DNA from 4 places in the Priestia sp. AB genome. Region 1 is predicted to be linked to each of the others. Evidence: predicted binding sites of a transcription regulator. Region 1 holds the regulator's gene; each other region holds the start of a gene.

The links. Region 1 encodes LexA, which represses DNA repair genes until DNA is damaged. Its sites were predicted from a motif close to CGAACATATGTTCG; they were not measured.
Region 2: POF52_RS26810 (Y-family DNA polymerase) is a predicted target of LexA. The motif match lies at 3,356-3,369, and genes of this name have one in related genera.
Region 3: POF52_RS28480 (Y-family DNA polymerase) is a predicted target of LexA. The motif match lies at 4,880-4,893, and genes of this name have one in related genera.
Region 4: POF52_RS26765 (Y-family DNA polymerase) is a predicted target of LexA. The motif match lies at 3,239-3,252, and genes of this name have one in related genera.

What each region holds. Positions count from the first base shown of each region.
Region 1 covers NZ_JAQMYN010000001.1:795,401-803,262, forward strand. Annotated here, with positions in the region: cyclic di-AMP (ydaO/yuaA leader) riboswitch at 14-156, shown strand; gene POF52_RS04045 (APC family permease) at 319-2,145, shown strand; gene POF52_RS04050 (cation diffusion facilitator family transporter) at 2,255-3,232, shown strand; partial or broken gene POF52_RS04055 (glycosyltransferase) at 3,271-3,736, opposite strand; gene POF52_RS04060 (hypothetical protein) at 3,840-5,285, opposite strand; gene lexA (transcriptional repressor LexA) at 5,499-6,116, opposite strand; gene yneA (cell division suppressor protein YneA) at 6,263-6,592, shown strand; gene POF52_RS04075 (YneB family resolvase-like protein) at 6,646-7,314, shown strand; gene POF52_RS04080 (DUF896 domain-containing protein) at 7,384-7,614, shown strand; gene tkt (transketolase) at 7,781-7,862, shown strand, end outside.
Region 2 covers NZ_JAQMYN010000015.1:56,503-64,364, reverse strand. Annotated here, with positions in the region: gene argH (argininosuccinate lyase) at 1-722, shown strand, start outside; gene POF52_RS26820 (dihydrofolate reductase family protein) at 955-1,524, opposite strand; gene POF52_RS26815 (YolD-like family protein) at 1,722-2,057, opposite strand; gene POF52_RS26810 (Y-family DNA polymerase) at 2,071-3,336, opposite strand; gene POF52_RS26805 (YsnF/AvaK domain-containing protein) at 3,568-4,659, shown strand; gene POF52_RS26800 (carbohydrate kinase family protein) at 4,860-5,840, opposite strand; gene POF52_RS26795 (MFS transporter) at 5,881-7,275, opposite strand; gene POF52_RS26790 (NAD(P)-dependent alcohol dehydrogenase) at 7,477-7,862, opposite strand, start outside.
Region 3 covers NZ_JAQMYN010000021.1:16,996-24,857, reverse strand. Annotated here, with positions in the region: gene POF52_RS28510 (arylamine N-acetyltransferase family protein) at 1-179, shown strand, start outside; gene POF52_RS28505 (hypothetical protein) at 884-1,366, opposite strand; gene POF52_RS28500 (hypothetical protein) at 1,551-1,727, opposite strand; gene POF52_RS28495 (LysE family transporter) at 1,930-2,514, opposite strand; gene POF52_RS28490 (helix-turn-helix domain-containing protein) at 2,628-3,182, shown strand; gene POF52_RS28485 (YolD-like family protein) at 3,221-3,556, opposite strand; gene POF52_RS28480 (Y-family DNA polymerase) at 3,571-4,836, opposite strand; gene POF52_RS28475 (hypothetical protein) at 4,985-5,218, shown strand; gene POF52_RS28470 (DEAD/DEAH box helicase) at 5,428-7,862, opposite strand, start outside.
Region 4 covers NZ_JAQMYN010000015.1:46,943-54,804, forward strand. Annotated here, with positions in the region: gene POF52_RS26745 (class I SAM-dependent methyltransferase) at 1-392, opposite strand, end outside; gene POF52_RS26750 (aminotransferase class I/II-fold pyridoxal phosphate-dependent enzyme) at 799-2,013, shown strand; gene POF52_RS26755 (DMT family transporter) at 2,092-2,454, opposite strand; gene POF52_RS26760 (TetR/AcrR family transcriptional regulator) at 2,469-3,026, opposite strand; gene POF52_RS26765 (Y-family DNA polymerase) at 3,296-4,561, shown strand; gene POF52_RS26770 (GNAT family N-acetyltransferase) at 4,792-5,268, shown strand; gene POF52_RS26775 (YolD-like family protein) at 5,364-5,681, shown strand; gene POF52_RS26780 (hypothetical protein) at 5,733-5,882, shown strand; gene POF52_RS26785 (tetratricopeptide repeat protein) at 6,059-7,862, opposite strand, start outside.

The DNA.
Region 1 (7,862 bases):
CGAAAATTATATTGACCTGTTATCGCTTAATTCGTCAGAAGTGGGGGACCCAAATTTGTGCATTGTCACTTGGGGTGAATCCTTTTTTTAAAAGGTAGGGCTACTCTCATAGCCCGAATCCGACAGCTAACCCCATAAGCGTTTTGGAGAGGAGGTTTAAGCTGTGTAAAAACGCTGAGAACCCTTAGTGTTTTTTTTGTGCGTTTTTTTAACATAAAAAGGTATTTTTTAGGAATAATATCACTTATTCGTGAACTTGTAACGGAGCTTAGCAATGAACAGTAAATAGTAGCTAAGCAATCATCGGAGGGAAATTACGTGAACTATTCAGTTCTCAAAAGATTATTGATTGGAAAGCCGCTTAAAACAAAAGAGTTAGGCGACCAAAAACTTAGTAAGCTTAAAGCACTGGCTATTTTATCATCAGATGCCTTATCTTCAGTGGCTTATGGAACAGAACAAATTTTGATTGTACTTGCAACAGTCGGCGTCCTTGCCTATTGGTATTCGATTCCAATTGCGCTTGGGGTATTGGTTCTGCTGACGGCTTTAATTCTTTCATATCGCCAAATTATTTATGCGTATCCGCAAGGTGGAGGAGCTTATATTGTTTCGAAAACCAATTTAGGGGAAAATCCCGGGCTTATCGCTGGGGGATCATTGTTGGTGGATTATATTTTAACAGTTGCTGTGAGTGTTTCAGCAGGAACCGATGCTTTAACTTCGGCTTTTCCCACGCTGCATCATTACAATGTAGTAATTGCCTGTTTGCTGGTGATTTTTATTACCGTCTTAAATTTACGTGGTGTAACAGAATCCGCTTCCGTATTAGCTTATCCGGTTTATTTATTTGTTATTGCTCTTATTTTGTTAATAGCGGTAGGCTTATTTAAAATAGCGACAGGTCAAGTTTCACCTGAGCTGCATCCATCTCTCGGTACAGTAGTGCCAGGTATTAGTTTGTTTTTATTATTAAAAGCTTTTTCATCAGGCTGTTCGGCATTGACAGGTGTAGAAGCTATTTCAAATGCAGTGCCTAACTTTAAAGAGCCAGGTGCAAAAAATGCTGTTCATACATTAATGCTGATGGGCGGTATTTTAGCCGTTTTATTTTCTGGCATCACGTTTTTAGCTTATTGGCTTGGCATTTCTCCAAAAGCAGATGAAACGGTTGTATCACAAATTGCATCGAGTGTGTTTGGACGAAATGGATTTTATTATTTTATTCAAGGCACAACAGCTCTAATTCTAGTGCTAGCGGCGAATACGGGCTTTTCAGCTTTCCCTTTGCTGGCTGTCAACTTATCGTCTGATAAATACATGCCAAGAATGTTTCAAATTCGTGGCGATCGATTAGGCTATTCAAATGGAATTGTGACCCTTGGAATTGCTTCTATTGTCTTAATTGTAGCTTTTAAAGGAGCGACTGAACAATTAATTCCTCTTTATGCAGTCGGGGTGTTTATTCCATTTACGCTTTCTCAAACAGGCATGATTGTCAAATGGCTTAGAGAAAAGCCGGCCGGCTGGCAAGGGAAGCTAACCATTAACTTAATTGGTGCCCTCATTACCTTAACGGTGCTAATTATTTTGTTTACAACGAAGTTTTCACAAGTATGGTCCGTGCTCATTTTCTTACCGGTTATTGTCTATATTTTTCATCGCATTCATACGCATTATGAAGCGGTAGGAGAGCAGCTTCGCATTAAGCAAGGAGAAAAGATTGGAAAGCTTGAAGGAAGTGTGGTCATTGTTCCTGTAGCAGGAATGACAAAGGTAGTAGAAAATTCATTAAATTATGCAAGAACGATTGGCGATACCGTTATTGCAGTGCATGTGGCCTTTGATCGAGAAAGCGAAAAGAGAATGGAAGAGAAGTGGGAGAAGTGGCAGCCTGATATTCGTATTGTTACGTTTCATTCTCAATACCGCAGCTTAGTGCGGCCGCTGTTTCGATTCATCGATATGGCTGAGGAAAAAGCCCGGGAAAATAATATGGCTATTACGGTCGTTATTCCGCAATTCATTACGAAAAAAAGCTGGCAAAATATCCTTCACAATCAGTCCAGTCTGTTGTTAAAAGCACATTTGCTTTACCGTAAAAATGTAATTGTTACAACTGTACCGTACCGTTTTAAAAAATAATGAAACATGACTAAAAACCTCCAACTTGTATGTCGGAGGTTTTTAATTTTTAAATTCACATACACTAACCGTAATCGAATCTCATCAAAGGCGCAAACGGAGGGATTATATGAGTGAATTAATTAAATTGTTGCGAAAGGGAAATAAATCCGCCATCATGGCCGCTGTAGTTAATACCATTATCTCTATCATTAAAGGTATTGCCTTCGCTTTAACAGGGAATGTAGCAATGTTTGCTGAAACGATGCACAGCTTAGGCGATGCAGCTAATCAGTTTTTTGTCTTTATAGGTTCGGCATTAAGTAAAAAAGCCCCGACCAAACGATTTCCAAACGGTTTCGGCCGATTGGTTAATCTCGTTCTATTGGGAGCGGTTCTTGTAGTAGGGATTATGGCGTTTGAAACGATTAAAGAAGGATATCACCATATTCTTCATCCGACGAAGTCTTCAGGCTTTATTTTAAATATTGCAGTACTTGGCATCTCGGTGTTACTTGAGATGTTTGTCCTATTTAAGGCAATGAAAGAAATTTTGCACGATGTCGGAATGAATACTACAGAGGTCAATGTTTTTACCCAAAGCTTTGTTCATTTAAGGAAAGCAAAGCCAGCAACCAAGCTGGTCTTTATGGAAGATCTAGTAGCTACTGGAGGAGGCGTATTGGCGTTAATAGCCGTTTTCATTTCACGGTTTACACCTTTTCACCAAGCTGAAGGAATTGCTTCTATTTTAATTGGGCTTATGATGTTTTTTGTGGTAGGACGAGTATTTTTAGATAATGCTGCTGGAGCGCTTGGTGAAGCAGATAAAGAAATGGAAATAAAAATTGGCGCGATTGTCATGCAAGATGTACAAGTGCGTGATATTCAAACATTAATGGTGATGAAAGAAGGAGAAGAGCTTCACGTTGAATTAAAAGTAGAAATTGATCCTTCTTTAACAGTGGCAGAAGCTGATGACATTAAAGATCGTCTGGAAAATCGTATTTTACAGGAAAAAGGAGTAACGGATGTCATTATTGAATTTGATGAAGATGATGGAATTCCGGACTGGGCGCCAAGTGATTTACAGCTTCAAAAAGAATAAAAGCAAGGAAGAAAACAACTGTTTTCTTCCTTGTTTTTTTAGCTATATACTTTTTCACGTACGTTCGGAGAATCTGTTGAAGCTTTCGAGAAGTTAATGGTTTCACGTACAACGTAAATAGGTCTATTTTTACTTTCATCGTAAATTCTTGCGATGTATTGTCCGACTAGACCTAAACCAAGTAGCTGAATACCGCTAAAGAAGGTGATAGCTACCATAATAGAAGTCCAGCCAGGCTGAATGTTTTTACCTATCAGCCAAACAACAATCGAATATTAAAACTAAAAGTGATACAAAAACCGATAATAAGCCAATAACCATTACTAAACGCAAAGGCTTCGTTGAAAACCCAATAATTCCATCTGAAGCAAACTTGATCATCTTTTTTAAAGGATATTTTGTTTCACCAGCAAAACGTTCATCGCGCTCATATTCTACATATGTTTGCCTGAAGCCAATCCAAGACATCATTCCTCGTACAAAACGATTACGTTCAGTCATTTGAAATTACAACAGCGGCATAACGTTTGATAAAAGAGTAAGCGGAGTAGGAAAAAGATTTCGTAATAGAAAAAGCTGTTTGCATCCATAAGTATGCGAACAGCTTTTATGTTTTAAATCGATCTTTTAATAAATTCCATAGGGAGCTCACTCCGAGACTAATGCTGATCAGAATTCCTGATAGAGCTACTATTAAAGCGATATATTCAAAGATAGAAAACTGCTTCATACTATCCCAATTGATGTTTCCCTTTAGCTTGCTAATAACTAAATTCATTCCGTAAATACCGGAAAGAACGGTATAAATCGTTAAAATTAATAATAAGTAATTGTGACGCTTGGCCGCAATTTTCTCTTGATTTTGATACAAAGTACCAAGGGTTTCTTTGACTTCTTGATAAAGAGAATTGATGTGGAAGATTTTTTTAAAGAGCTCAGAAAACTCTTGACCTTCTGTGCGAGAGCTAATTTCTAAAAATAAATATTTACCTGAAAATACGGTAATAGAGCGGATTAGTCGCTCAATGCCCTCTGAATTTTTATGAAACGTGAGCTGAGAATACTCATAAGATAGTTTTAGCAACACGATTTTATAGAAAAAATGCAAAAATAAATTATAATAATGCTGGCCAAATAGATGATTCATCAAAAGCTGATCCGTTTTAGAGTCTGTCGATTTAGAAATACACGAAAACACATGGTCTGTTATAACGTAATAGGTTTCAGGAGCCCATCTGGAGTACACGTGTTTGGTATTATACGTTTTAATATACTCGTGGTTGTGTGCAGAGATAAACGGTTTCCCGTCAGGCGTATAGCTATTTAGCTGCCCAGTACGAAATAAAGTTGTGGAGTTAATCTCTTGCTCTTGATTTACCGTTACATAACTTAATACAAACATCCGTTCATCGATAAAATAAGGAAGGCTCCCTACATGCTGTTCACGCGTGGCTTCTTTTTTGATGTGTTCGTTCAAAAATGGCGCAAGCTGTGAAAAAATATAATCCTGTACTTTGCTATAGCGGTGATGTTCATAGGTAATGGTGGATCCATGCTCTTCAGCAAGCTTCGGTTCTAATACACGAAAATGATTCATGAATTCTAAAATGTCATCATAGGTGTAATGATTATGACTCATCTCAGTGCGAATGGTCATGACGCCAATCTCAAAAGGACATAAAAAAACATCCACAGACAGCACGTTGCTAGACACGGTGGTGGAGGAAGTTTGTAGCGTAACGGTATGGTCTATTTTTTTTGAAAATCGAAGCAAGCCTTCTTTTTCGCAGGAATCAGGGAATAGAATACATTCAATGTAAGGAAGAAAATATTGATCCAAGCTATCATGAGATACGTAATACTGTTCTCCGTAGTATTCTTTTTCTACATGTTTGTTTTGAATGGAAAAAAACTCAAACAAATTTTCTTTCAGTGCATGAACAAGCTGCTCTTTATTTTTTCGGTCAAAGGAAAAAGGAAAAAGAAACATGTTCATTGCTTTGGTAGGTACAATGGTTTGAAATGGTTCTGTTTTCCTTGGTGTATTGGTCATAAACTACATCCTTCTTATAGTCGGTTGTATTTCCTTGTAAGAGTCGAGGAAATGCAGGTAGAAAGTAAAAAAGGTAAAACAAGATTTACAAAAACCGTTCTACCTGCCTGCGATGATTCAACGTATCATTTATAATATGCCAATTTTTTTAGAAAACAAACGTAAAAAAACCAACTAACATCATGATTAGTTGGTTTTACATACAGTATCTGATTAGTGAATCGTGCGATATACACCAGTTACTTTTCCTAAAATCGTTACGTGGCGAAGAATAATAGGCGCCATCGTTGAATTTTCAGGCTGTAAACGAACGAAATTTTCTTCTTTAAAGAAACGTTTTACCGTTGCTTCGTTGTCTTCGGTCATAGCGACCACAATATCTCCATTATTAGCTGTTTGCTGCTGACGTACGATTACCATATCGCCATCTAGAATACCTGCTTCAATCATACTTTCTCCCATAATTTCAAGCATAAATACATGATCATCTGGAGAAACAAATTTATCTGGAAGAGGGAAATATTCTTCCACATTTTCAACGGCTGTTATAGGCAGACCCGCTGTTACTTTACCGATAACAGGAACATTTATGACATTGCTTTTAGGGATGTTTACTTCGTCTAGTTGAAGAACTTCGATTGCTCTTGGTTTTGTCGGATCTCTGCGAATTAACCCTTTGCTTTCTAAACGAGCTAAATGTCCGTGTACAGTGGAGCTAGAGGCTAATCCTACCGCTTCCCCAATCTCACGCACAGAAGGCGGATAACCTTTTAATTTTACTTCATGCTTAATAAAATCTAGTATGTCTTGTTGACGTTTTGATAGCTTCATATTTTTCACCTCGATTTTAGCTATTCTTTAGGTGAATTATACCACGTGATGTGTCAATATACAAACATAAGTTCGAAGAATTCCATTGACAGAAACAAATGTTCTCACTAAAATAAGAACATATATTCTGATAGGGGGATCATAATATGCAACAATTCTTACATTCTATGAAACATTACGCTATTTTTTTTGCAGTTATCGCTGCACTTACATATGTATTGACGCTGGTTTTAGGAGCGGATAAAGTAGATTTAGACAAATATTCAACGGTTACTATTACAAAAGGAGATACGCTTTGGGAATTGTCCAACAAGTATCATAATCACCATCATTTGACCACCAATGAATTTGTCAAATGGGTTGAAGACGTCAATGACTTAAACTCAGACACTGCGCAGTCTTTATCTCCTGGAGATAAATTATATATTCCTGTTTTAAAAAAAGAGTTACATAATCAAGTGGCAATTGAACAGTAGTGTGTAACGGTCGTTCCTGAATATTGTTAGAAGCCGAAAAGGTCGTGATAAAAGTGGATGCCATTATTTATTGCCGTGTCAGTACGGATAAAAAAACCCAAGAAACATCTTTACAGCGCCAGCAAGAAGAATTAAAAAAGCTTGCTGATCTTCACCATCTAGACGTAAAAAAAGTCGTAATGGAAAAAGCAAGCGGATATGAAGTAGACAGAGAGGGTATTTTGGATGTTCTTCATACAATGAAAGAAGAAAAAATATCTGTGTTGCTTATTCAAGATGAAACACGATTAGGCAGAGGAAATGCCCGAATTGCGCTGCTTCATGCTTTTCATAAAGAAAATGCTACCATCTATACGATTAGTCATCAAGGCCAGCTTCAGCTTTCAGAATCTGATTCAATGGTGTTAGATATTATTAGCTTAGTGGAAGAGCATCAGCGGAAATTACATAATGCTAAAATTAAAAGAGGAATGAAAAGAGCTGTAGAAAACGGTTATCGTCCGCAGCAAAATTTAAAAAATCAAGGAGTTAACTCGGGAAGAGAAAAAAAAGAAGCGCCAATTGAAGAAATTGTCCGCCTTCGTCATAACGGCTTAACCTTTGCTGAAATCTCAGTTACGCTAAAAGGTTTTGGCTATAATATTTCAAAAGCGACGGTACATCGCCGCTATCAAGAATACCAAGAGAGTGCTCAATCTCTTGATAAAACGAAAGAGATTTAGTAAGATGACTACATGTTGCCGGAACGGTTCGGTAATTTTAATTATTGATTATAAGGAGATAGGTTTTATATGCTATCAAAAGATAAACTTGCTCGTATTAATGCTCTTTCAAAAAAGGCAAAGGCTGAAGGTCTGACAGAATTTGAAGCGAAAGAACAGCAAGAGCTACGTCAGGAATATTTAAAAGTTTTCCGACAATCTATGACAAATCACCTTCATACGATTAAAGTTGTGGATGAAGAAGGTAAAGATGTTACGCCTAAGAAGTTAAAAGAGAGTAAAAAGAAACGTCTTCACTAAGACGTTCTAGTAAAACTAGAGGAGTGTTCCCTCTAGTTTTTTGTATATTTTTAATAAGGCACACAAAAACTGTAAAAGTGGAAAATTTTTTGGTTCAAGTATTGTACAAATAAGCAAATCATTAGTATGATAACATATGTACATAGTTTTGAAAGGAATGAAGAGTATGACACAACGTATTGAAGATCTTTCGATTGCAACAATTCGTACTTTATCAATCGATGCGATTGAAAAAGCAAATTCAGGTC
Region 2 (7,862 bases), on a different contig from region 1:
GTACAACTCATACCATTGACAGAGAAATAACAGCAAAAGACTTAGGTTTTTCTAAGCCAGTCGATAATTTTTTAGATGGTGTCAGTGATCGAGATTACCTTATTGAATTAATGTCTGCTTTCTCTATTATCATGATGCATTTAAGTAGATTAAGTGAAGAATTAATTCTTTGGAGTAGTCAAGAATTCAAGTTTATCACCATTGATGATGCTTACTCAACTGGTAGTAGTATCATGCCTCAAAAGAAGAATCCTGATGCAGCAGAATTAACAAGAGGGAAAACAGGAAGAGTATATGGATCCCTTATGTCACTTTTAACAACAATGAAGGGTTTACCATTAGCTTATAATAAAGATTTACAAGAAGATAAAGAAGTCTTTTTTGACTCTTTAGATACAACATTAGCTTGTTTACAAATTATGTCTAATATGATTTCCACACTAGAAATAAATAGTGAAAATATGAAGAAAGCTGTGAAAGAAGGCTTTCTCAATGCAACTGAGGTCGCTGACTATTTAGTGAGTAAAGGCGTTGCCTTTAGAGATGCGCATAGTATCGTGGGTTCCATTGTAATTTATTGTGAAGATCGTAAAAAAGCCATCGAAGAATTAACTTTAGAGGAATTAAGTAGTTTGAGTTCAATTATAGAGGAAGATATTTACGAATTTATCGATTATGAGAATATATTACGTAAAGGTATCAAGATTGCCTTATTAAAATAATATAGTATCTAATTAGCGTAGCAAAGAACCACTTGTGTGAAACAAGTGGTTCTTTAATTTTACAGAATTGTTGAAGTAAGCTAAATGGTGGTCGTCACATCGACCACTTACCTTATTAGGAAATTTAGTGTAATCATACACTCTATCAAGATAGATTGCTTACTCTTTTATTTCTTCCAGGTTGATCACTCTTTTCTGTTTACTCTTATTAAAACAGCTTTCTTGAATTTCATTAATTATCATTAAAGTGATAGCACAGCTGGATAACGCCAGAAGAAAACGTTTTTGTATTAACCAATTTAAGGTTTAACCTTTGTTTTATGTCAATAAATAAAGGTTTTCCACTTCCCAAAACAACAGGATGAACCGATAATCTAAATTCATCTACAAGCCCTAAATTTATAAAATTTGTAATAAGACTTGCTCCACCATATAGCAAGATATCTTTTCCAGGCTTTTTCTTTAATTTATTTACTTCTTCCAAAATATTATCATTTATATATATTTCTTTATGATCAGCCCTTTTTTGTGTCCTAGAAAAAACATACTTTTCTTTGCTGTGAACTAATTCCCACATTTCTTTTTCAGTATCAGAATCTCCAGTTTCCGGAGTGTATTCTCCCCATAATTCGTAGCTTTTTCTTCCATATAAAATAGTATCAATTTGATTCAAGAAATGAGTAAACTCCATATCAGGATCCATGATACACCAGTCAATTTCTCCGTTTGGCCCTTCAATAAATCCATCTAAAGTAACTGCTAAATCTAAAATTACTCTTCTAGACCTTATGTTAATGGACATAAAAATTCCTCCCTTTAATCATTTCTCTTGTAATAATTTTTACAACTGCTAATATTTCACGCCATATGCTTCTCAATGTAAAGCTACCGATCTCATTTAACTAACACCCTAGTTAGTCGAAGAAAGAAAAGCGAAGTATCTTCATATAAAAAAGTTTTGCGTAAACAAATGTATAAATAATTCAACTAATCTTAACTTTACACGAATCGAGCATCAATTAACTCACTTAATCTCATTTTATTCTTTAACTCAAATACTTCATCTATGAAAATAAATTGATCCCCCAGGGAATCAACAAATTGAATGAATCCTGTTTCGGTCATACGTTGCCCATTCTTATAATATGTAAGGTATACTTGTTTATTTGTATGTAGTGCTTCAATCAATGTGAAATTGATTTGTTCCATTTGCTCTTCTGTTAAAAGAGGTTGAGTTACTTCTAGTTGCTTGTTTAAGACCTCCTGTAATCCTATGTATTGCTCTGGCATACTGGCGAAAGGCCGCCATTTTTTCATTCCTCTATAGTGGTCCATGGTATCTCCTCCCTTAGGCTTTGTGACCTCCTATAAGACCATTTCGATAACGAGCTGTTGAGTGATCCAGATAGCTTGAAGCCCGTAGCACACTATTCTTCCCATAACGCAGCCGAATTTCATCTATCGTTTTAGCAAGAGCATAGGCTCTTTCACGCTGATCAATGTCCTCGAATAAGCTCATTTGCTCCTCTTCCAGAATGCTGGTGTTTGATAATGAAATGCCAATGGAGCGAATCGGCATTCCACTATCAAACGTATGTAAAATGGTTAAACAATATGGAAAGATATCTTGGCTTAAGTTTGAAGCTCGCCCCATTCTCTTTTGTCTGGAGAAGCCTCCACCTGTTTGTTTGCTGTAGCCAATGGATAAATGAACCGTTTGTGCTACCACTTGATGCATCCGCAAGCGAAAGCACACGTCATCCAATAGCTCCAACAGCAATAATTCCACTTCTTTTCGGCTTTTATAATCTCGAAAGAGAATCTGACTTTTTCCAAAGGAACGGGAACTAGGGATGTACACATCGGAAATACGACTAAAATCTATCCCATTCGCATGTTGGTGAAGTTCCTGCCCCATGATGCCAAATTCTTTTTGTAACATCTCTTTTGAAGAAAGAGCGAGTTCTTTTATGGTATGGATGCCTAGACGGTTTAAGCGTCTTTCTGTAGCTGATGAGATTCCCCAAAAATCCTTCATTGGATGAATCGACCACAACTTAAAGGGAATATCCTCATATCGCCAATATGCAACCCCTGTTGGGTTTTGCTTCGCTTCATGATCTAGGCTGACTTTAGCTAATAAGAGATTAGGACCGATTCCTGCGGTAGCTGTCAGTCTTGTTTTGCGATAGATCTCATTAAGTATTCGATGTGCTAGCTCCTCTGGTGTTCGAGCAAATAAATGCAAAGAAGCTGTCGCATCAATAAACAACTCATCAATGCTATACGCATGAAAATCTTCAGGAGCAACATACTGTAACACCAAACTAGAAATATAGTTCGAAGCCTTGATATATCTCTCCATGGATGGATTCACCACATGGATATCTTTCCTTTTAGGAATTTCAAAGAGGCGACTTCCTGTTTTGATCCCTTCTTTCTTTAATAAGGGTGTGGCAGCTAACACAACAGATCCCGACCGTTTGACATCTCCTACAACCGCAAGCCTTGTTTTCAACGGATTTAATCCCCGTATAACAGAGGAAACCGAAGCAAAAAAACTCTTCATATCTATGCAAATAATGACTCTGTTTGGTAGCTGCCCATAATCCATTGGAATAACTCCTCAATAAAGAACGTTTGTTCTTTATTCAATGGAATCTTTTCCCGATTATTGCTATTGCCTCTACTTCATCTTTCTACATTTATAATTTAGATGTCATTTACATACTCACACGTATCACGTTTTAAATAGAAATCCACTGGGTACATGATATACACAATAAGGATGGAATTAAATGTGAAAAGAAGTTTTCGTTTAATTAAAATTTAGGGAGATGGGAAAATGAGAATGAGAAAACGAGTTGCAGGAACTTTTTATTCGGAGCAAGAAGCGATACGTGCAATTAAGGGGTTAAAACGTCAGGGATATCGTGAAACAGATATATTGGTAGTAGCAAAAGATAGAAGTAACACGCTGCAGTTAGGAGCCGAAACAAATGTAATGGTAGAAGCCGGAACGCCAGCTGTAAGTTCGTTGGCAGGTGTAATGATGGATAACTTTCTTACCATGATGACAGGTGGAATGGCTACTACTACACAAGCTGATGGTCTAACTTCAAAACTTGTTAGAATGGGTATTCAAAGTTTTACTGCAAAACAGTGTGAAATGGATGTAGAGGAAGGGAAAATCCTTGTCCTAATTGATGTGGATGAAACTCAAACAATCCCTTCGTATACTAAGGTTAGAGAGTCGCCATACGAGACAGAGGAGCATAGGTCAGTACAACTTCGTGAAGAGCAACTCGATGTAAGGAAAGAACGTGTTCAAACTGGGGAAGTACAACTTCGTAAGGAAATTGTAGAAGAACTACGAACTATCCAGGTTCCGGTTATACGCGAGGAAGTCTACGTAGAACGTCGTCCGGTCATAGACGGTCAGTATGATGGTAGCCCATTGGCAGAGAACGAGATCATTCGTATTCCTATTATGGAGGAGCGAATTGAAGTAATCAAGAAACCTGTAGTTGTGGAAGAAGTGATCATTGGTAAGCGTAAAATTCAAGAGATTAAAGAGATGAAGGATACTGTCCGAAAGGAAGAAGCACAAATTGAACAGTCAGAGCTTCCTGTGGTTCCTGAACTTGCTGACTCTGAAATCTATCAAAATATGGATAATCACGTAGATCAAAGTTATCAAGAAGTTGCTGCTGCAATTGCTTCTGATACTCCAAAAGAGGAAAAAGTTAAACTTTCAACCAACAAGAAACAAGAAGCTCAACTTAAAGTGACAACTTCTCCTGTTATCAAAGAGATTGAAGAGGTTACAGCCTCAGTAAACAATCAGAAACCAGAAAGTCAAAGTGAAGATACGGATATTACGACTTCTGAAAAAGGGAAAAACAATGACAAATCAACAAACAAGCAAAAGAAATAAGTAAGTCTCTTCTACGATTTAATAGAGGGAATAGTTGAGGAGGTTTAAGGAAGGGCTGCCTAGCTGTATTGGCAGCTTTTTTTATTTCCCTTTTATATAATCCATCGACTTTCCATGTGTAGGAAAAAGCCACTTGTATAATGATAAGTGGCTTTTTTACTGTGTTTGTTCTAGTTATTGTATTATTAATGCTAGGCTTTTTATACGCTAGTAATTTCTATTTCTTCAATATTTGGCAGTGCTTCGATTGCTCCTATCTTTGTACATACCAGTGCTCCAACCCGGTTTGCAAATGCAATAATGTCGAGTAACTGCTCGAAATCATTTTCAATGGACTTGATATTCCGTGTATTAGCTAATTTGAATAAAGTTGCACCTACAAAAGCATCTCCAGCTCCCGTAGAGTCAATGGACTTGATAGGAATACTTTGTACTAGTTCTTTTTTTCTACTATTAGATATGAATGTTCCCCTTTTTCCAAGTGTAACTGCTACAATTTTGGCACCCATTTTATGGAGGGTATCCGCACCTACTTCATGATTCTTAACGCCTGTGATTATCTCTAATTCTTCCTCACTTACTTTCACAAAATCACTTAAAGCAATAGCTTTCTTTGCGATTGAGATGAAGTCAATTAATCTTCCTTTCCATAAATCACTTCGATAGTTAGGATCAAAAGAAATAAATTTTCCGTCCTCTCTAGCACTAGATATAAGGCTTAAATAAGTTTCACGGAATGGAGAAGTTAACATAGCTGTGGCTGAACCAAAATGAAGGATTTTAGCTTTATTTATTTCATTTAGGTCAATGTCATCCATTGTCATTAAAGCGTCAGCTCCCCTATGGAACACAAAGTCTCGCTCGCCATTTTCTTGCAGTGACACAAAGGCTAGAGTAGTTGCCGTTTTCTCATCCCAAGCAAGCATAGAAGTATCTACGTTTAATGAATTTAAGATTTCTTCTAAAAAGTAACCGAATGGGTCCCTGCCTACTTTACCACTAAATGATGCATCCCCCCCGAGTTTGGCTATGGTTGCGCATACATTTGCTGGTGCTCCGCCGGCACTTTTTAAAAATTGGCGTCCTTCTATTAAATTAGAATTAATATTGCTACAAAAGAAATCAATTAATAATTCTCCCACACAAACAATTGGAGCATTTTCGTTTACTTTATTTTGCATTTATATCACACTCATTTACTTAATTTTAAAACTGAATTAACTACTTAGATTTTTTCTCTAAATCCAAAATCATTTTCTTGTATGTTTTTTCAGTTAAGGGATAAAAACATATTATTAATACAGAAAGTAAAATGAAAATTCCTGGTACTAACGCATTCATATTTTTAATAGCATTTAGGGAAGTTACGGTTTGTTCTGCATTAGCTACATAACCTGCTATGCCTAAATAGATAGCTGAAAATGATCCTGCAAGTGCAACCCCTAACTTATTAGTAAAACTCATTAAGGAGATAACAACGCCATCTGCTCGAACTCCAGTTTTCCATTCAGCATAATCTACACAATCGGCAACCATCCCCCAAGCTAGTGTGTTTAGTGGTGTGGTAAAAAATCCCGAAGCAAAGAGCCAAAATAAAATTAAAGCAACTGAATTAAAAGAAGTAAATTGGAGTCCTATATATGAAATAAGAGATATTGTAGCTGATACAATCATTACACTCTTTCTACCCCATTTATCAGAGAATAAAGGAATGAATAAATTACTAATTAGTGCAGCTCCAAAAAATAAAACAGTGCCCCAAAATACTAATTCCTTTTGATGAACATTGTAAGTAAAATAGTAAACCATTGTACTAAGTTTAATATTAAAACCGATAGCAAATGCCAAGAAAGACGAAGCTAATACTAGTAGTGGCTTGTTTTTAAACAAAACAGATAAAGTTACTTTAAGTCCATGTTTTTTGCTCTTTTTAGGAGCAATACGCTCGCGTACTGTAAAGAAGCTAAATAGATTTAAGATTATACTTACAATAGCATAAACTAGCGCAGTCATCTGAAACCCAAATTCTTGGTTTTCTCCTCCAATAACTGTTACAAGAGGGGTTGCGCATGAAATAGAGAGGAGTATTCCCACATAAACCAATATCATACGAGTAGTTGTTAAAACTGTACGCTCCTGAACATTGTTAGTAATTCTTCCTGTTAAGCTATTAACTGGAATCGTTTGCATACTAAATGTCATCCCTAGTAAGATGTAGGTAATATACATGTATATAATATTCCCAGTTGATCCTAAGTGAGGATTAGTGAAACATAGGATAGTGAATAATGCAAAAGGAAGTGAAACCCATAACAAATATGGTCTTGCCTTTCCCCAACGTGTATTAGTTTTGTCTAAAATAACTCCCATTATAGGATCGCAAATAGCATCCAAAACTCTTACTACTAAAAACAATGTCGCAACAACTGCAGGATGGATACCTCCAACATCAGTATAATAAAAAAGTAGATAGGCATTAACGAATTGAAAAACAATATTATATGCCATGTCTCCCGAACCATATCCAAACCGTTCTAACCAGGATAATCTAGTAATAGAATTAGATTTATCTTTATTTGCAGCCTCTAATATTTGTGATTGTTCTGCGTTTAACATAAGTAATACCCCCAGAATGCGTTTTCAAAAAATATGCTGAGAAAGATAGTAGAAAGTCCGTATTATCAACATTAATCTTAAAGAAAAAACAGATGCGGTCTAGTTGCAATTGTTCTATTTTAAATCCGCATCTGAAAATTAAAAGTTTAAGAATCTTGTTATAAATACTAACTAGAACCTAGCTTGCAAGTCTAATGTATTTTATTCATTTGGATACACTATAACTTTTAAACATTCGTTTTTAAAATTCAGTGCTCTCTCCATCGCTTCACGTGTGTCAGCTAACGCATATTTATCTGTTACAAGGTTCTTAGTATCAATTGCACCAGACTCGAGAAACTTAATTCCTTTCGGATAAGTGTTTGCATAACGGAAGATACCATGTATATCAATCTCATTATCAGCAATAAATGGTACATCGAGTGGAATTTCGCTTTGAGAAGGTAAACCTACGATTGCTAACTTTCCACCACGACGAACTGAAGCAAGTGAAGATTGTAATGCTTTTGGATTCCCTGCTGTCTCCCATGCAACGTCAACGCCTACGTTTTCAGTAATATTTTTAATTTCATTAAGAGGATCTTTCT
Region 3 (7,862 bases), on a different contig from region 1:
ACATTGAACATTCAGAATCAAAATTTAATAAGAAGTCGTTAATTACCAAATTTACGGATAAAGGGACTATGACATTAACAGACACTTCATTTACTGAATGGGTGGATGGGAAGTTGAAGAAAAAAGAGATCGATAAAAAATTATTCCTTGAAATCGCAAAACGTTATTTTGGTCTTTAACCATTTTCCTCCATTGGCTCCGGCAGGCCGTCACTTTAGCCGTTAATTTGCACATCTAATTTAAAGACAAATCCCTTCATATGGGGGAGCATTAAGAAAATGAGAATTTACAATGTTGAAGATAATCCAAAATATAAAAAGTCTAATTTCTCGGTACTATAAGTGGAAAATTAGGCTTTTGTTACTTCGTAAAAGCGCCCGGTTGCGTAAGATTGTAATTAAGGAGAAATACATATATATACTTTTAATCTTGTAAATTATTTTGCACATCTAAACTTCTTTTTAATTCTTCTACAGTCAAATGCGCTGCTCTTTTTATAATTGAACAAATAGATACTGGTTAATGAGTGAAGTAGTAATTCCTTAGATACTATGTAGCTACAGCAGCAAGGTTGCGTGTCCAATCGAAAAATAAAAAAGACCCCTTACCTCAGTAGGTAAGGGGTAGCTGATTATGTAAGAAGTAAGGGGTTGTTATATGCTGTAGGTTGTCCCAGTTGGTTACCTTTTTCGTGAAATGGACGAGAGGCTCTAAGTTGTCTATGTCTATACGTCTAAAGAGAACATAAGAGGACAATTCCTTCATATAACCTTAATTGAAGCGAAGAACGATTTCATATATTCAATAAAAACTCTAAAGTTTTGCCGATTATTGCTATCACTTATATAGAGTTGATTGCTTGTGAATGACATGCTTTTGCATCTCAATCCCTGTGATTTTGTAGTCGTATCAGCAAATGGTTTAACCTATCTGTATCTTTTTTAAAACACTTAAAAATACGAAGCGTTACATGATAGTTTTCTCCACCTCTAGAGGCTACCAGTTCATGTTCTTTCAATTCTTTCTCTACTTCATGTTCAAGCACTGTTACAACATCTAATTCATCTACCTCGTTTAATGCAACTCTGCAAGCAAGTAATGCGATGCAATAGTGATATCCAATGCTATCGTAGTCAGGAAAGCAACTGTCGCCAAGCAACTTCAGCTCGTACGGTTGTATAGTTTTAATCACAACTTCTGTGATCTCTTTAGAATCAGCAAATGGCGCCATACGTAAACAATGTTTGCGATTGAGTGGGGTAGTAGAAAATGATTTTATTTTTCGTATCAATTTCTTTAACAGTTCTTGATTTTCATCGCTTAGAGAGTTTTTTTTAGTTTCTAATATATCAACTATGCGTTCCATATTCATACTCCTTGTTATCAATGTATCTTTAGTTTACCACTAAAGGCTAATGCGAAATTTCCGTTAAAATCAGTAGGAGCAATAATAACGTTTTTTAAGACATAGGCGTAAAATGAGTTAAGATACCGTTAAATAAAAAAGAGAAGGGTAAAACCTTCTCTTTTTACTATATAGCTCTTTATGATTAGATACTCTTCTTCATACCGCATTGGCGACATTCACGTAAGAAAACGCCACCTTTTACGGAACTTTTGAAGTAAGCTGAATTGCAATTATCACATCGACCACTAATCTTATCTGGATATTCAGCGTAGTCATACACTTTATCAAGATCTATTTCTTCCTGCTGTTTCTCTTCCATGTTTTTCACTCACTTCTTATGTTATTATCTGAACTTGTCAAATTATATCTTTAAATTAATACAAAGTATAATATATACGTTATAACGACCAACAAGGGGTTAATATTTCGCATAACACAAGTACTGACCCTTTAACAAAACGAATATTTACAACGTTAAAATTTTTCCGATGTTAAAATGTATCCTTAATTAAATAAGAAACTTATTTTATAAGAATTGAGACTGCACTATACATTAATAATAAAGCCATAACTATATTAAACTGGCTTTTATACTTTGAGAGAAATTTTTGAAAAACCGAACCAAATAAACTCCAACAGAAAGTACTTACAAAGCCCACAAAAGCTAGAAATAAAGAATACATTATTAAACTAAAATTCGAGTCGTGATATGGAAGAATAAAGGTTGCTATAGCCGTTATACCATACAGAATACCTTTTGGATTTATAAATTGTAAAAGCATTCCCATTAAAAAACTGTTATTCCTGTTTTCATCGTTATTTTTATCATCATCTTTACTCAAAATAATTTTTATAGCTAGATAGACCATATAGATTGCTCCTAAGACCGTCATGAAAAACTCAATTTTCGGGATGGAATTTTGGAGTAAAACATTAAAATAACTACATAACAACATTACTATAAGAAAGCCTGCACCTACTCCTAAACAAAATTTTGTAGTCTTTCTCAAACCGTATTTGTTAGCAAATAACATGGCCATAATATTGTTAGGACCAGGGGTAAAACTGGTCACAAAAATATATAGCAAAAATGATAATAATGGCATATTTGTACCTCCTCCAATATGTATATTATAATGTTCAAAAAGGACGATATAACGTCGTGCTTTTTATTTTACATTACGGTCGTTATATTGTACATAGTGATAGGAGTGTATTTATGGAGGAAATAAATCTTATTATCGCCAAAAACCTAAAAAATTTTAGAGAAAGTAAGAAATTAAGTCTCGAAAAAGTTGCAGAATTAACTGGGGTAAGCAAGACAATGATAGGGCAAATCGAAAGAGGAGAATCAAGTCCTACAATTACAACTATTTGGAAAATAGCTAATGGATTAAAAATTTCTTTTACTTCATTAATAAATAATCCTCAGCCAGACACCAAAGTCATTTCAAAAACCGACATTCAAATATTATCTGAAGACAACGGAAAATATCAAGTCTACCCTTATTTTCCCTTCGAGGATGATAGGCGCTTTGAAGTTTATTCTGTAGAAATAGAAGAAGGTGGATCTCTAGACGCTGATTCGCATAGGGAAGGGACTGAAGAGTTCATAACTGTCTTTGAAGGCGAACTCACTATAAGTGTAAATAGCAATGAATATACGATAAAGAGTGGGAATGCTATTAGGTTCAAAGCTGATAGAGCTCATTCTTATTATAATCGCGGAAAAACATTAGCTAAATTAAGTATGATTATATATTATCCAGTTTAAATCTCGTTCTTCAAGAACGAGATTTTATTTCTGTGGCCTTACTGGAAACGAACATCAATTAGTTCACTTAACTTCATTTTGTTTTTTAATTCAAATACTTCATCGATAAAAATAAACAAATTCCCCAGGGAATCAACAAATTGGATGAATCCCTTTTCTGTAATACATTGTCCCTTTTTGTAGTATGTAAGATAAACTTGTTTATTTGTATGTAATGCTTCAATCAATGTGAAATTAATTTGTTCTATTTGCTCTTCTGTTAAAAGAGGTTGAGGTACTTCTAGTTGCTTGTTTATGACTTCCTCTAACCCTATGTATTGCTCTGGCATACTCACAAAAGGGCGCCATTTTTTCATTCCTCTATCGTAATTCATAGTATCATCCTCCTTTAAGATTTATGGCCGCCTATAAGACCATTTCTATAACGAGCTGTTGAGTGATCCAGATAGCTTGAAGCCCGTAGCACACTATTCTTGCCATAACGCATACGAATTTCATCAATCGTTTTGGCAAGAGCATAGGCTCTTTCACGCTGATCGATATCCTCAAATAAGCTCATTTGCTCCTCTTCTTCAATGCTTGTGTTGGATAAGGAAATCCCAATGGAGCGAATCGGCATTCCATTATCGAAATTATGTAAAATAGTTAAACAATAAGGGAAAATATCTTGGCTTAAGTTCGAAGCTCGCCCCATTTTCTTTTGTCTAGAGAAGCCTCCACCTGTTTGTTTGCTGTAGCCAATGGATAAATGGACAGTTTGAGCCACCACTTGATGCATGCGTAAACGAAAACAAACATCGTCCAATAGCTCCAATAGTAATAGTTCCACTTCTTTTCGGCTTGTATAATCTCGAAAGAGAATCTGACTTTTCCCAAAGGAACGGGAACTAGGGATGTACACATCGGAAATACGACTAAAATCAATCCCATTCGCATGCTGGTGGATTTCTTCCCCCAGGACACCAAATTCTTTTTGTAACATCTCCTTAGAAGAAAGAGCGAGTTCTTTTATGGTATAGATGCCTAAACGGTTTAAGCGTCTTTCTGTAGCTGACGAGATCCCCCAGAAATCCTTCATTGGATGAATCGACCATAACTTAAAGGGAATATCCTCATATCGCCAATAAGCAACTCCTGTTGGGCTGTGCTTCGCTTCATGATCTAAGCTGACTTTAGCTAGTAAGAGATTCGGACCGATTCCTGCGGTAGCTGTCAGTCTGGTTTTACGATAGATCTCATGAAGTATTCGGTGAGCTAGCTCCTCTGGTGTTCGAGCAAATAAATGCAAAGAAGCTGTCGCATCAATAAACAACTCATCAATGCTATACGCATGAAAGTCTTCAGGAGCAACATACTGTAACACCAAACTAGAAATATAGTTCGAAGCTTTGATATATCTCTCCATTGATGGATTCACCACATGGATATCTTTCCTTTTAGGAATTTCAAAGAGGCGACTTCCTGTTTTGATTCCTTCTTTCTTTAATAAGGGTGTGGCAGCTAACACAACAGATCCCGACCGTTTGACATCTCCTACAACCGCAAGCCTTGTTTTCAAAGGATTTAACCCCCGTATGACAGAGGAAACCGAAGCAAAAAAACTCTTCATGTCTATGCAAATAATGACTCTGTTTGGTAGATGCCCATAATCCATTGGAATAACTCCTCAATAAAGAACATTTGTTCCTTATTATATACGAACAAATGTTCTTTATTCAATGGAATATCATTCCTTTTCCCGATTATTGTTACTATAATGAGAAGAACAAATACTCTAGATGTATGAGAATGAAGGGGAATCTATGGTTAAAGCTTTTACCGCATTTTTACTGACTACTATTATTTCTTTTATTGTAATGGTTGGTGCCTTACTAATTTGGGTTGCTATACAAGCAAATCACATAACTGATGATCCATCACTTGCAGACGGATTAGGGTTTGCGGTTGCTTATGGGGGAATAGCTGCTATTTCGGTTTCAATACTTTTTGTAATCATCGGAGTCGTTATTTCTTATTTGAGAAATTTAACGTTATAGTGGTGTGAATACATACTTTTTTTATTACAAAAGGAGAAGCTCCTAAATGGATAAAGTTAGAATTTATGCATTAAAAGATGTTAATGAAAGGAAAATAAAAAGAACCCTGAGTAATCAGCGTTCTTATACTTATAGTTTTTAATAATTGATGTTAGTGATTTGATGAAGAATAAAGATTATCCATAATAAATAATTAAAGTGTATTAAAGCTATTTTAAAATGACCAACAGTGCTTTTTCTACATTTTTGTCTAACTCTATTCCATCAATTTTTCCATTTGTTTTCCACATTTTAATTAATGATTTTATACTTGTATTTCTAGAGATGTTTTTTGATAATTGAATTGAAATTTTTCTTGGGATTTCCAATTTTCTTAATGACAATGCTATATCATTAGATACTCCTAATCGGAAATAACTAGATAATGATAAAAGCTTATCAGGTAGTTCATCAGGTTCTGATTCTTCATTTACAATTAAATCTACTATAGAAACGTAAGCTGTGGCTATATGACTTATATTTCTGATACCTTCTTTAATAATTTTTATAGCTTTTGCTATACTTGTTTGGTTGCTCCTGCTTAACTTTTCTTCATTTAAAGTGCCTATCTTATATTGATGCAAAATTTTTGCCAAATCTAATATTGAAGAACCCTCTATCCAACCTTGCAAAAATTTAATCATAACTTCATTGCTTGTAAATAACTCATGGATATTTTGTTGAATAAAATTAATATCTAGTTTGGAAATACATTCAAAAAACCACGACAACCATATTTCTTCTTCTTGATCATTTATAAACAATTCTTTCAAAGATACTTGATCTATGGTATCTAATATAACTTCGATAACGCTTGCTTTATTAGCTGACTTAACAGCAGCTTTTATAATTAGTTCTTTTTCTGCTGATGCAACGGTATCTAACCAAGAATCCCATTTTTTAAACACTTGATCAAATGTTTCATCTTCTAAAAACTGCATTGCTAGGGTTTTTCTCAACAAATCTCTTCTAAGTGGTTTAGATTGATTTCCTAATACATTGGTCATTAAAGTAAAGTTATCATCTATTCCATCTTCATTTAATTCTTTTTCAGCTATTTCATTAATAATTCCTAGTAGACCAGAAGTGGTTTTTTCAACGCCATCTACTCTTTCAAGATAAGAGGTGGAATCTTTATCTAATGAAAAACTCTTTTCTGAAGTTGTAGATGGATATTGAGGAACAACTATCCCTAATGATTGTTGACCAAACCCTGGTCTACCTGCACGCCCCAGCATATTAATTACTTCGGCCTTAGACAATGGCTTTGTTTCTTGTTCCGAATATTGTTTAGTCGTATTAACAATTACTGCAGAAGCAGCTAAATTCAGCCCTTGTGATATTGTCCCAGTAGCACATAGTACTCCATTTTTACTCTTTTTAAAAAAGTCTTCTACTGCTAGTTGTTCCTCATTTATTAGAGCCTGTGTATGTATCCCGATCCCGTCTATAAGTCCAGAATTTAGTTCTGATACAAACCCCAGTTCTTCATTTGCTAAAGTTAAATAGGATTTAGTAACTTCTGTTAAGCTTTGTGGAAAAACACCTAGTTTTTTATGTTTACCTATTTCAGATAATAGATGCCTTGTTCCTTGTGAGAAAATCATTACAGGCATATTAGAAGACGCTAAATAATTCCCTAACTGTCTAGATATATCATTTCCATAACCTTCTACTGTCCAAGAATCACCATAATATGGACTATTGATTTTTTTAAACCTTACATCCATTTTAATCGGTAAATCTAAGGGATACGCTTGTCGTCCATCTTCTAACCACACATCTTGTACACAAAAGTATAACTGTACAGAGAGTTTAGTTTTAAATGTCTTTTTTTTACTTTTTTCAGCTTCTCTTTTAGCCCGATTAATTTCTATTTCAGGGTGACTAATAAACCCCCGTAAAGTCCTTGCAGGTCTCCATTTAGTATTTGTTATCGATAAATTATTAGTACTACTCAATTTTTTTAACCAATTCTGTAATTTAGGAGAATCATCAAGAAGAGCTGACATAATTAAAAACGCTGTATCTGATAGTTGAGAAACACGACTCAATAACAGATCTAAAAGAGCTCCTCTTGATCCGTGGTAAATATTATGAAATTCATCTACTACACAAAGGGTACACTTTGCTACTAATTCATTGTTATTAGCAATTAAAGATACACACTTTTCTGGAGTCATAACTAAAATTATATCTTCATTTAGGTCATTAATATTTTCATGAAATAAATCTATTTCATCCACTAGTACACTGTTCCCTTTACCATTGTTATGAATGTCCATAATTTTTTTCATATTTTTAGTAATCTGCCTGCATAAAGCTAGAGTAGGTGCTAGATAGATAATAACAGATCCTTGTTCAAGATATGAAATGACTTTATGTTCAGCTATCAAACTTTTACCAGTACCTGTAGGAATAGCTATTATATTATTGTTATTTAAATCTAAAAGTCCTTTTTGTATAGCATCTTTGTGTGGAGGCCATATAAGATAAACGCCTTCGCTAATATAACGGCTCATATGCTGGTTCCATATCCCTTGATTATAATGGGAGGGGCTCTTTAAAGTAGATATAGCTCTTCCTTGGGACATTTTTTCAAAAA
Region 4 (7,862 bases), on a different contig from region 1:
ATATCAAAACTTGAATCAGGCATTTTTTTTAAGAAATTCATCATATCATCTTGCGATGTTTTTATTTCTAAATTACTAAATTTTTTCAATTTATTACGTGCAATGTTTAACATACCAATAGATTGGTCTACAGTTGTAATGGAACCCTTTCCGTCCAACATTTGAGCAATGTTATTAGTAATAAATCCTGTTCCACAAGCAAGTTCTAATACATCTTGCCCTGGTTTGATATCCATTTTTTCAATTAGATTTAATGAGTGTTCGCCCATAGTGCTGGAAAAAAAAGAGTCATAATCTCCACTAGCATTATCATAGTCCCCAGAGCTGTTAGCATTTTTCTTTGATAACATAAACCATCCCATGCGTAGAGCTAATTTGATTTTATTAACCATTAAAACCTCTCCTAATCAATCTAATTTTTCAGAAATTAATACTTTTTCATTCTTGAAGTTAGTAACGAACTAGAACATTTGACTCTCTATATCTCCTTTATAAATACTTTTTTGGTATTTTATTCAAAAAATACTCTGTTATTATAGCACTTTATTATCATATTTTATTGAAAGTTTTCAAAAATATTGTAGAATTATGAATAATTAACAAAAAATTTACACTTTATTCAATAAAGTGGATTAAAATGTAATAAGGTTACATGATTAGTATGACATGATAAGAGACACAAAATTACTCTTTTAAAGTCATTGAAAGGGGGAGGTAAATTACTTTATACCTATTATCAATACAGTTGCTTAAGTCACTTATTAAATAATACTTAGGAAATTTGGAGGAACCATGAACATGGATATTTTAAAAAAATGTTTTGATTGGGATTATGTAAGGCAATTAAGAAACAATGACACCTATCCATATTTCAAATCTCTTGAAGAAAAACTTGGAACAGAGACAATGGTTAGTTCTACAAAAATGATTATGATTGGTTCTAATGACTATTTAGGACTGTCAAATGACTTGCGTTTAATTGAATCGGCTGCATATGCTACAGAGAAATATGGGACATCTTCTTCTGGTTCCCGATTTCTAAATGGATCTTTAATATTACATCAGGAACTAGAAGAAAGGTTAGCCACATTTTTAAATAGAGAAAAAGCAATTGTATTTTCCACTGGTTTTCAAACAAATCTAGGAGCTATTTCTTCTTTAATTGGCCGAAATGATTTCGCCATAATTGATAGAGATGTCCATGCTTCTATCGTTGATGGTATACGTTTAGGCTTTGGTAAAATGAAGAGATTCAGACACAATGACATGTTAGACCTAGAAGAAAAGCTAAATTCTATACCAAGTAATGCTGGTAAATTAATTATTGTTGATGGCGTTTTTAGCATGGAAGGTGATTTAGCAAATCTTAAGGAAATCGTTAGGTTAAAAAAGAAATATAACGCCCGACTATTAGTAGATGATGCTCATGGCGTAGGAGTACTAGGTGAAAATGGGCGCGGCACATGTGAATATCTTGGTGTAGAAAATGAAGTCGATATTATCACCGGTACATTCAGTAAATCCTTTGGTAGTTTAGGAGGGTTTGTAGCAGGTGATAAAGATGTTGTAGATTTTATTCAACACAAAGCCAGAAGTATGATTTTTAGTGCTAGTATGACCCCTGCGAGTGTAGCAGCTACATTAACTGCATTAGACATCATAGAAACAGAGCCTCAAAGAAGAGCGAGATTGTGGTCTAATACTAATAAATTCACGACTCACCTTCGACAATTAGGCTTTAATACTGGATTAACCGAAACACCAATTATTCCAATAATGATTGGCAATACTTTTCAAACTTTTTTATTTTGGCAAGAGCTTAGTGCTCAAGGTGTTTACACTAATCCTATTATTTCACCTGCTGTATCAGAGGGAAGTGAGTTAATACGTACTTCTTTAATGGCTACTCATACAGAAGAGCAACTTCACAATGTTTTAGAAATTTTTGAGTTAGTAGGTAACAAATTGGAAATGATACAAACTATGAATGAAAATGTTCTAATGAAATCATAAATATTAACTTTTTAGCCCTTATTTAAAAAGTATTCTCCTGCAAGTATCTCTATATATTAAAGGGATACTTGCAGTGATTTATTTAGTTTGTTGTTCTAGAGTGGATTTACTAGTAGAAGCTTCTTTTTCCCCAGTCATATTTAATGTAACTACACCGATGATAATTAAAGCTATAGCAACAAGCTTTAGAGGGCTTACACTTTCATTAAAGTACATAAATCCAATTAGAGTAATAACGATAATACCCATACCTGACCAAATAGCGTAAGCGATTGAAACTTCTAAACTTTTTAAAGTTAGCGTCAAAAAGCATAGACTACAAATGTAAAAAATGATAAGCAGTACACTTGGTACGACTTTCGTAAAACCGTCTGATAATTTCATGGTTGTAGTACCAGCAACTTCGAAAAGAATTGCTAAACACAGATAAATCCAATGCAATTTCCTTCGCCCCCTTATTTTTTTATAGAAATGCCATTCAAAAGAATATCTATAACAGAGCTTAATATTTCACTCATTGTTAATTTATTTTTTAGAGGAAAGCTTGGGTGATAAATTTGATTTATTGCTCCCAAATATAACTCTATAAACAATTGTAAATTGACCTTACGTATAACGCCTTTTTCCATTCCTTCTTCCATAAGTTTTACTACTAGAGCCCACTCTTGTTTTAAAAATTCATCTAGCCTAACCCATTGATTATAGTGAAGCCTTTTTAAATCTACTAATAAGCGAATATCCATCACATTAAATTCTTCTGGGACACATACAAGGACTTGAGTAATTTTTTCAAGTAAATCGATACTTTCGTTATGAGCAATTTCTTCTTCTTTTTTCTTGATCTGTATTATAAGATTTTCAATTACTGATTCGATTATGGCGTCTTTAGAGTCAAAGCATTGATAAATTGTTCTTTTGCTAGTTCCTAAATTCTTAGCTAAATCGCTAATAGTAAATGCAAAACCTTTTCGTTGTATTAAATAAATTGCTTCTTTAGTAATTCGTTCGTTCATGAATATCCTCCGTTTGGTACCAAAGATAATTTAGTGGTACCGAATGTATTATACAATATGAAAAACCAAAAATAAACATTAAATGTTAAAAATAAACATAAATAAAATAGTTTTCTAAACTTTGAAGAAGTTTATGAGGAAAAAGAAGATTGATAACATTTGTTTTACTTACATAACCTTAGCAATAATCGGGAAAAGATTCCATTGAATAAAGAACGTTTGTTCGTATATAATAAAGAACAAACGTTCTTTATTGAGGAGTTATTCCAATGGATTATGGGCAGCTACCAAACAGAGTCATTATTTGCATAGACATGAAAAGCTTTTTCGCTTCGGTTTCATCTGTCATACGAGGGTTAGATCCGTTGAAAACAAGGCTTGCTGTTGTAGGAGATATCAAACGGTCAGGATCTGTTGTGTTAGCTGCCACACCTTTATTAAAGAAAGAAGGGATTAAAACAGGAAGTCGCCTCTTTGAAATTCCTAAAAGGAAAGATATCCATGTGGTGAATCCATCCATGGAGAGATACATCAAGGCTTCGAACTATATTTCTAGTTTGGTGTTACAGTATGTGGCTCCTGAAGACTTTCATGCATATAGCATTGATGAGTTGTTTATTGATGCGACAGCTTCTTTGCATTTATTTGCCCGAACACCAGAGGAGCTAGCTCATCGAATACGTAATGAGATCTATCGTAAAACAAGACTGACAGCTACCGCAGGAATCGGTCCTAATCTCTTACTGGCGAAGGTTAGCTTAGATCATGAGGCCAAGAATAGCCCAACAGGAGTTGCGTATTGGCGATATGAGGATATTCCCTTTAAGTTATGGTCGATTCATCCAATGAAGGATTTCTGGGGGATCTCGTCAGCTACAGAAAGACGCTTAAACCGTTTAGGCATCTATACCCTAAAAGAACTTGCTCTTTCTTCGAAGGAGATGTTACAAAAAGAATTTGGCATCATGGGACAGGAACTTCACCAACATGCAAATGGCATTGATTTTAGTCGTATTTCCGATGTGTACATTCCTAGTTCCCGTTCCTTTGGGAAAAGTCAGATTCTCTTTCGAGATTATACAAGCCGAAAAGAAGTGGAATTATTGCTGTTAGAACTATTAGACGATGTATGTTTTCGTTTACGGATGCATCAAGTCGTGGCTCAAACTATCCATTTGTCAATTGGCTACAGTAAACAAACAGGTGGAGGCTTCGCTAGACAAAAGAAAATGGGGCGGGCTTCGAACTTAAGCCAAGATATTTTCCCTTATTGTTTAACCATTTTACATAATTTTGATAATGGAATGCCGATTCGCTCCATTGGGATTTCGTTATCCAATACTAGCATTGAAGAAGAGGAGCAAATGAGCTTATTTGAGGATATCGATCAGCGTGAAAGAGCCCATGCTCTTGCTAAAACGATAGATGAAATTCGGCTGCGTTATGGGAAGAATAGTGTGCTGCGGGCTTCAAGCCACCTTGAGCATTCAACAGCTCGTTATCGAAATGGCTTACTTGGAGGCCACAAAGCGTAAGGAGGGCAGAAACATGGAACATAGAGGAATGAAAGAAACAATAGCATATTATAAGAGTAGATATAAAGTATACAAAGATTGTTATTCACCTATTGTGATTTCCTTGTGGGATAAATAACACTACTAAAAATATACAATATCTATAGTATAGATATTTGCAGACGGCTTCAACGATTGAAATGAAAATGATAGTTACCAGTTAAACAATTAGTGAGAGGTAGGAGAAAAATATGGATATATCCATTCGAAAGGCTAAAAAAGGTGATTACGAATCTTCATTATCCTTATTCAGGCAAGTTCATGAGTTACATGTCTGCGAAAGACCAGATTTGTACAGAGAGAATTCCACTCCAGTAAGTAAAGAGTTCTTTGAAAGTCAGCTAAATGATGTCAAACAACACATTTTTGTGGCTACCATTGGTAATGAAATAGTAGGAGTCGTTGTGATGAAGGAAGAAGAAATAACTAAAAATGCATTTGTGAAGGCAAGAAGGATATTGTTTATAAACAGTTTATGCATTGCTGAAGCACAGAGAAATAAGGGGATAGGAAAAAGAGTTATGAAATATGTTTTTGATTTTGGGAGAAGTCTGAAAGTTGATAGTATTGAATTGGGAGTATCAGAGAAGAATCCTTATGCAATTGAATTTTATGAATCCATGGGTATGACAACAAAGAGTAGAAAAATGGAGATTATATTAAATTAACGAGTGCTTATCTTTAATAAGTTAACATTGTAGAGATGGATACATCGATAAAAACCATCAAAACGACAGCTCTTTTAAAGGAAGGTCTTGATAAAATGAAAAAGTGGTGCCCTTTTGCTACGTTGCCAGAACAATACATAGAGTTAAAAGAAATTATAGATAAGCAAGTAGAAGTAGCTCAACCTGTTTTAACAGAAGAGCATATGGAACAAATCAATTTCACCTTAATTGAAGCCTTACATACAAATAAACAAGTGCATCTTGCATATTATAAACAAGGCAAAATCGTAACAGAGAAAGGATTTATTCAGTTTGTTGATTCTCTTGGGGATTTATTTATTTTCATCGATGACGTATTTGAGTTAAAGAATAAAATGAGGTTAAGCGAACTCATCGATGTTCGTTTGGCTTAGTTCCTGAAGAAATCGTGTACAAGAAGCATTTATTTTGGTGGAGGTACATTCATGTACAATTTTAGAGTATACACGTTACGTGACGGTTCAAAGAGAATCATTAAACTAAAAGAAGGAGAATCCTTTAAACACGAACTCCAAAGAGCCGGCATTCAAGAAACGCAAATTTTTCAGATGCAACTAGTGGAAAAACCAGAGTAATTTTAACATAACCCTTCCATGTGAATTTAATTGTAGTAGCCTAATAAAAGCTAAATAGCGAAGAGTGATCAACCTAGAAGAAACAAGGAAACGGATTAATTTCAAGCTAATTAAAGCGCTACATTCAAACAAAAAGGCCAATTGATTCATACAAGTGGCCTTTTTACTTAATTCTTTCAAATATTATGTTTAATAACTTCATTGAATTCTTCTACTTCTTTTCGAATACTAATGGTTGGTCCCCAAGAATTGATAAGATTTAGAGCTTTTCGATTAGATTGTAAAGCTTCTATATGTTCTCCTTTTCGCAATAGCAATTGGGCCATTCCATAGTTGTAGTATATTAGTTCAATTTGGTTAGCTTTATCTTTATGATAAAGAAGGCTATTAAAGCATTTTTCTGCTTCCTCAAACTTATCACAAATAACATAAGCTACTCCTAAATTGAAGTAAGCTTCAATGGTTTTTTCTCCTCCATATATTAAACTGACTTTATTGGCTGCTTCATATAATTGGATTGCTTCCCCATAATTTTTGTAAAGTAGGGATAAATCACCACGAACTAATGAAATTCTATGTTGAATGACTGGTGTAGTAGAGGTTTCTCTAACACCTTCAAGAATAGGCTCTGCTTTATCAGGGTTATTTTTCTTTAAAAAAAGCCTTGCTTTTAAGGCAAGTCCCCAAGCTTTCAAATCATAAATATCAGAACTATCTGAGCTTAATTCATCTAGTATCTTTAACCCTGATTCTATTTGTAGGAGGGAACCATCTAGGTTATTGGTTTCCATCAGGGCCCATCCTAATGTGTCGATTCGGAAAAATGCTTCATGGGTATGCTCTCTAAGTTGTTTTGCATAATCAGCTGCTATTATTCCATATTTAATCCTTAAAGGTAAATTGATTCGACTTAAAAAATGACTTATACGAATTACAAGTTCAATCAAAAGCTCTTTTTGCTCGGTTTGGTTTGCCCATTTTAGAACCTTAAGTATATTAGGCCATTCTTTTTTTATTTCCTCCAAATCACGACCAAGCAAATAGCTCCAATAAATAGAATCAGGAAGGTCTCGTTTTAAATAGTTGTCTAAATAATGGAGATAGTATTGGCTCCAACGCTTACGTGCTACGTTTTCAAACTGTTTATCTTCTAACAATCGTTGTTCACCATACGTTACTACGGTTTGGTGCCCTAAATAATGAATTTTTTCTTCTATACGTTCTCCTTGGATAAGTGCAAATAGTTTCATTTGATCAACAGCATAATGGAATCTTCGGTCGTCTAGTCCAGCCACTGTTGCCCAACTCTCTTTATCAGGGGGTTTACTGAAGAAACATAACACTTTCCATAGATGTAAAGTGTCCTCATTGCATCGGTCCCACGTGCGTCCAAAAAGAAAATCAAATAATTCCAACAGTGAGTAACCTGCTTTGCCTAGTTCCTGAATAAGTTGCTGGGCAGGAATGTCATCATCTGCAATGTAAGCTATACTAAGCGCAATAGCTTTAGGATTTCCAGCAGTAGCCGAAATTAGCTCTTCGTGAATTTCACGAGGGCTATTTAATAACTGTTCCATTTGTTCTTGTTTAGTTGAAGAATTAGACATTTTCATATGTTGTTGTACTTCATAAGAAAGATAGTTAAGAGCATCACTATTTTCCAGGCCCTTTAGCTGAATGGTTACTATATCCCTGAAGTTATTTCTATACCTTTGTTGTAGATTTTCACGAGATGTGAGTAATACTTTAACGCCTTGAGGAAGGTTAGTAATAAATTCATAAATCTCACTTTCAGCTGTATCAACGCTATCTATAACAAGTAATACGGACTCTTCTTTTGCATAATTAGCTAATGCATTACGAACTACAAAACGTTTCTCATCAATTGATCGGTTGATTTGTTCTATCCGTCCAAGTTGGTAAGCAATTGTATTTAGAAAATCACTAAATGTTAGTCCCTTCCAATCAGCACTAAACCAT